2 linked regions of the Flexistipes sp. genome follow. Each later gene encodes a partner of the first gene's protein in a complex. Links are inferred from orthologs where the notes say so. Each region holds a gene or a part of one and is shown on either strand. Other genes may lie near its edges. The genes, in order: rpmG and rplI.

Region 1 (3,031 bases):
TAGGCACGATAGGCCACGTTGACCATGGTAAGACGACATTGACAGCAGCGATGACACATGTACTGTCATTAAAGGGGTACGCAGATTATATTGAGTTTGGTAATATAGACAAGGCCCCTGAGGAGAAGGAGCGTGGTATAACGATAGCCACTGCTCATGTTGAGTACGAGAGCGACAAGCGCCACTATGCACACGTAGACTGTCCTGGTCACGCAGACTATGTAAAGAACATGATTACAGGTGCAGCGCAGATGGACGGAGCGATATTGGTAGTAAGTGCAGCGGACGGCCCTATGCCTCAGACAAGGGAGCACATTCTTTTGGCGAGACAGGTAGGAGTTCCCAGTATAGTAGTTTTCATGAACAAGTGCGACATGGTGGATGATGAGGAGTTGCTTGAGCTTGTAGAGCTTGAGATAAGAGATCTTCTAAACACCTATGAATTTCCCGGAGATGATATTCCGATAATCAAGGGTAGTGCACTGCAGGCGTTGGAGAATGCTGAAGATGAAGAGAAGACGAAGTGTATATGGGAATTGCTTCAGGCGATGGATGATTATATACCTGCTCCTGAGCGTGATATAGACAAGCCGTTTTTGATGCCGATCGAGGATGTATTCAGTATATCCGGCCGTGGGACAGTAGTTACGGGAAGAGTTGAGCGAGGTAAGGTAAGGGTACAGGACGAGATAGAGATAGTAGGGCTTACAGACACCCGTAAGACTGTGGTAACGGGAGTTGAGATGTTCCGTAAGATACTTGATGAAGGAGAAGCCGGAGATAATGTAGGTGTACTTCTTAGAGGTATCAAGAAGGATGATGTAGAGCGTGGTCAGGTACTTGCGAAGCCAGGTAGTATAACGCCGCACCGTAAGTTTAAGTGTGAGGCATATATATTGACAAAAGAAGAGGGTGGTCGTCATACGCCATTTTTCAGCGGATATCGTCCACAGTTTTACTTCCGTACGACGGATGTGACTGGAGTGATAACATTGGCTGAGGGAGTAGAGATGGTAATGCCCGGAGATAATATCAGCTGTGACGTGGATTTGATTCAACCGATAGCGATGGAGCAGGGGTTGAGATTTGCTATACGTGAAGGCGGCAGGACAGTAGGTGCCGGTGTCGTTACAGAAATCGTGGAGTAATAGATAATGAGAGATATTGTGATATTGGCTTGCACTGAGTGCAAAAACAGAAACTATAATACGACGAAAAATAAAAAGACGACTACAGGTAAACTGGAATTCAGTAAATACTGCAAGCATTGCAGAAAACATACACTTCATAAAGAGACCAAATAAGATATAAGTAGGCCAGTGGCTCAATTGGCAGAGCACCGGTCTCCAAAACCGGGGGTTGGGGGTTCGAGTCCCTCCTGGCCTGCCATATCCTTTTTGTATTGGGAGTTCATTGTGGGAAAAATAACAACGTTTTTAACCGAAGTAAAAGAAGAATTAAAGAAAGTAACCTGGCCCAGCAAAGATGACACTATCGGTACAACTGCTGTAGTAATTGTGCTTGTAATTGTCATTTCCATATTTTTGGGTATAGTTGACGCCGGGCTTTCGAGACTTTTCAATCTGTTGATAGGGTAGTTTGATGGCTAAAGAATGGTATGTTGTTCACACATATTCCGGTTTTGAAAAGCGAGTTAAACAACTGCTGGAAGAAAAGATTAAAAATGAAAATTTATATGATGATATTGATGATGTGCTTATACCCACAGAAGATGTAGTTGAACTCAAAAAAGGAAAAAAGAAAATAAGCAAGAAAAAAACTTTTCCGGGGTATATACTTGTTCATATGGAAATGAACACCACTAACTGGCATAAGGTTAAGTCAATACCTAAAGTAACCGGCTTTGTCGGAGGGATAAACCCTGTTCCGATTCCTGAGCAGGATGTAAAAGCCATGATTGATCTGGCTAAATCACAAGCTCCACGTATGGCCGCCAAATATATGAAAGGAGATACCGTGGAAGTTGTCGACGGTCCTTTCTTAGGTTTTAACGGTGTAGTGGACGAAGTGAACCCTGAGAAAGAAAAAGTAAAAGTAATAGTGAGTATTTTCGGAAGACAAACACCTATTGAGCTCGACTATTTACAAGTTAAACGTGTGGGCTAAATTTTTGGAGGAAATGCAATGGCTAAGAAAGAATTAGGTCAAATAAAATTACAAATACCCGCGGGGAAAGCTAATCCTTCGCCACCAGTTGGTCCTGCCCTGGGTCAGCGGGGTGTGAATATTATGGAATTTTGCAAAGCTTTCAATGCGGCGACACAAAATCAGGGTGACATGGTTATCCCTGTGATTATCACTGTGTATGAAGACAGGTCTTTTACCTTCATTACGAAGACACCGCCAACTTCCATACTTATTAAAAAGGAATTGAACAAAGAAAAGGGCTCCGGCAGTCCCAAGCTTGAGAAGATAGGTAAATTATCTGCAGATCAGGTCAAAAAGATTGCTGAGGTTAAATTGCCGGACTTAAACACCAATGATATAAATCAGGCTGTTAAAATTGTTGCCGGTTCTGCAAGAAGTATGGGAGTGGAAGTAGAACTTTAAATTTAAGGAGTAATCATGGCTAAACATGGGAAAAAATATAAAGAAGCTTTAAGTAAGATTGACAGGCTTAAAAGCTATGAATTGCAGGAAGCTTTGAGCCTGCTCAAGGAAGTAACTTTTGCTAACTTTGACGAGACAGTGGAAGCTGTTGTTAAATTGGGAGTAGATCCGAGGCATGCAGATCAAATGGTCAGGGGGTCTGTAAGTTTGCCCCATGGAACTGGCAAGACCGTGAAAGTTCTTGTTTTTGCAAAAGGGGATAAAGCCCAGGAGGCAAAAGACGCAGGTGCTGACTATGTAGGCGACGACGATTTGGTGACCAAAATTCAGGGAGGTTGGTTTGACTTTGACAAGGTAGTTGCAACACCCGACATGATGGCAAGCGTAGGTAAGTTAGGTAGGTTATTAGGGCCAAGAGGGTTAATGCCCAACCCCAAAGTGGGCACAGTAACAAACAATA
Region 2 (3,331 bases), on another replicon or contig:
GATGAGTAATAACATAAGGGCAAAGTTTAAAGAACGCCTTGAAGCTGATTTTTCGTATAGTGTGAAAGATTTGGGTCGTTTCAGGGTTAATGCCTATCTTCAGAGGGGGAGCGTTGTTTTGGTAATGAGGTCGATCCCCAGAAATATCCCCTCTATTGAAGAGCTCAATCTGCCTGAGGTTCTCAAGAACGTGGCAATGCAGCAAAGGGGACTGGTTCTTGTTACAGGAACGACCGGTACAGGTAAATCAACAACTTTGGCTTCCATGATAAAATACATTAATACAGAAAGAGAAGTTAATGTGATAACTATTGAAGACCCAATTGAATTCCTGCACAGAGACAATAAATCGATAATATCCCAACGGGAAATAGGTACGGATACTTTGAATTTTCCTGATGCCTTGAAATATTCCCTCAGACAGGATCCGGATGTGATACTGGTTGGTGAGATGAGAGATGTGGAAACTATCGAGACTGCACTTCTTGCTGCTGAAACGGGACACCTTGTAATGTCCACCCTGCATACTCTGGATGCTCCTGAGACGATTAACAGGATTATTACCGTATTTCCTCCCTATCATCAGAGACAGGTTAGGATGCAGCTGGCCTCTATTCTTAAGGCGGTTATTTCAATGCGCTTGGTTCCAAAGGCCGATGGAAAAGGAAGAGTTCCGGCGGTGGAAGTGATGGTAAACACACCGACGATTAAAGACTGTATAATCGATAAAGAAAAAATGAGTCAGATCGGCGATTTTATGGAATCAGGCAAAAGTATGTACGGTTCTCAAAGTTTTGATCAGTCTCTGTACTCACTTTACCAAAAAGGGTTGGTTACTTATGATGAGGCTGTTAAATGGGCCACCCGCCCCGATGACTTTACTCTCAGAGTTAAAGGGATAACAACAACATCCGATGCAAAATGGCAGGATAATAATGGGGAGCAGACAGAATAAAACTCCCGAAAGTTATGTTTATGGTATATTAGCTAAGAAAGATTTTACCGAGGGAGAGATAGCTTACAGACTTAAACGCAGATTCGACTTGTCCGAGAGTGAAGTGAGTGCAATTCTGGATAAGCTGAAACGGTTCAATTTTATTGATGATGAACGGTTTGTGAAACTTTTTACACTGACAAAGCTAAGGCAGGGGTACGGCCCCTATTACATTTGCAGAAAGCTTTCGGAAAAAATGGTTGATATCTCCGTGGAAGATGTGGAAGAAATTGCTTTTAAAGAAAATTTGGAAATTGAGCAGATAGCTGTTGACGTTTGCAGAAATAAGGTTAGAAATATTACGAACAAAAGCGGGAAAATATCAGAAAATACCCCTTCTGCTATCAGTGTTTATAAAAAATGCTTTGACTTTTTGGTCAGAAGAGGTTTTGATATTGAACTTTCAAGAAGAATAGCAAAGGAGGAGTCAAAATATGAAGGTGATTTTTCTTAAAGATGTTAAAGGAACAGCTCATGAAGGTGATGTCAAAGAGGTTAAAGACGGCTATGCCCGTAATTACCTTATGCCTAAAGGTCTTGTTGCACCGGCTACAGAAGCCAATTTGAAAAAACTTGAGAGCAGGAAAGATAAAATTAAAGCAAAGGAAGAGACAAAACTTTCTGTGGCAAAAGAAAAAGCCGAAAAACTAAGCAGTCTGGAGATAAACCTGACAATGAAAGCAGGGGAGAAAGGAAGGCTTTTCGGTGCAGTCACTTCACAGGATATAGCTGATGCTATCAGTGAGAAAGGCATAGATGTGGATAAAAAGGATATTGAACTTAAAAATCCTATCAAGGAAATCGGAGAACATACTGTTACAATCGGTCTTTACAAGGAAGCCAAGGCTGATGTAAAAGTTAATATCAAAGCTGAAGAATAGACAGGCAGGTGTAATGGCTAACGGTTATACTAAAAATTACAGAAACAATACGGCTTATTCTGACAATAACAGCCCCGCCATCAAGAAGCCACCTTATAGCATGGAGGCCGAACAGGCTGTACTTGCTTCTATACTTATTGACGATAAGGCGCTTGATAAAATTGTGCATCTTCTGGGGGTCAGTGATTTTTATTACCCCCCTCATAAAATAATTTTTAAAGAACTTATGGAGCTTGCCCATAATAATAAGCCGCTGGATATTGTAACCCTCGTTAGTTCCCTCAATGACAAAGAGCTTACAGAAAAAGCAGGCGGGGTGGATTATATTTCTGAGCTGGTGAATATTATACCCAATTCGGCCAATATTGTTCATTACGCCAATATGGTAAAAGACAAAGCGCTGTTGCGGGCGTTAATCGAGTTTAGCTCAGATATTGCCGAGAAGTCCTATTCATATACCGGTGAAATCAGCAGTTTAGTTGACGAAGCTGAGAAGCATATTTTCAGTCTGGCTGAATTCAAACTTAAGAATGAAGTTCAGCCGATAGGTGTGGTAATAAAGGATACTTTTGAAATTTTAGAAAGTCTTTACGGCAGGAACGAACAGATTACCGGAATACCAACCGGATTTATGGATCTGGACAGGTTAACAAACGGTCTTCAGAAGTCTGACCTTATTATCGTAGCCGGCAGACCCGGTATGGGCAAGACTGCTTTCGCAATGAATCTCGCCCTGAACACCTGCAGCAAGTATGACAGATCGGCAGCTGTTTTTTCTTTGGAGATGTCTTCCGGACAGCTCGTGCAAAGGCTTTTGTCTTCTGAAGCGAAAATAGAGTCTACAAAGCTGCGTAACGGAAGGCTGAACAATGATGAATGGCAGAGACTTGCCAGTGTTGGTTCGGAGTTGAATGATTTGAACCTGTTCCTTGATGACACACCTGCTATTTCATCTATGGAGCTTAGAGCGAAATGCAGAAGGCTTAAGAGGGAATATGATCTGGATGTGGTTATAGTTGATTATCTTCAGCTTATGTCAGGCAGCAGAGCTGAAAGCAGGGAGCAGCAAATTTCAGAAATCTCGAGGGCGCTGAAAGCCCTTGCAAAAGAGCTGAACATTCCGGTCATAGCACTTTCCCAGCTTAACAGGGGTGTTGAAAACAGAACGGATAAAAGACCTGTTCCCTCTGACCTGAGAGAGTCCGGGGCTATTGAACAGGATGCAGACCTTATTATGTTTTTATATCGTGACGAGGTGTATCATCAGGATACAAAGCTTCCCGGAGTTGCCGAACTTATTGTGGCCAAGCATAGAAACGGCCCTACTGATACTATAAAGCTTGCTTTCCTTGAAGAGTACACCCGCTTTGAAAATGCTGAATTATAAACGGCTTAGGCCGGTCTATTATGAGTGTTCGGGTGTATGTTTTTTTTAACACCATGTTGTTTATGTATT

What was found.
Region 2: rpmG (region 1) and rplI share a complex: the UniProt entries of both Bacillus subtilis proteins name them as parts of the 50S ribosomal subunit. The link is inferred for Flexistipes sp. from one-to-one orthologs.

The regions. Positions count from the first base shown.
Region 1 is NZ_JAXKVW010000003.1:162,469-165,499, forward strand. Bases 31-2,729 are described here. They hold rpmG (50S ribosomal protein L33), read left to right. Parts: upstream 31-1,154; coding sequence 1,155-1,304; downstream 1,305-2,729. Other genes in these bases: tuf (elongation factor Tu), read left to right, coding at 31-1,148; secE (preprotein translocase subunit SecE), read left to right, coding at 1,416-1,598; nusG (transcription termination/antitermination protein NusG), read left to right, coding at 1,603-2,127; rplK (50S ribosomal protein L11), read left to right, coding at 2,146-2,571; rplA (50S ribosomal protein L1), read left to right, coding at 2,587-2,729. Also shown: more of tuf, read left to right, coding at 1-30; more of rplA, read left to right, coding at 2,730-3,031.
Region 2 is NZ_JAXKVW010000001.1:173,773-177,103, reverse strand. Bases 153-3,151 are described here. They hold rplI (50S ribosomal protein L9), read left to right. Parts: upstream 153-1,428; coding sequence 1,429-1,875; downstream 1,876-3,151. Other genes in these bases: dnaB (replicative DNA helicase), read left to right, coding at 1,889-3,151; UMU13_RS00760 (regulatory protein RecX), read left to right, coding at 936-1,448; UMU13_RS00765 (type IV pilus twitching motility protein PilT), read left to right, coding at 153-955. Outside these bases: more of UMU13_RS00765, read left to right, coding at 1-152; more of dnaB, read left to right, coding at 3,152-3,262. UniProt on the Bacillus subtilis protein: Binds to the 23S rRNA.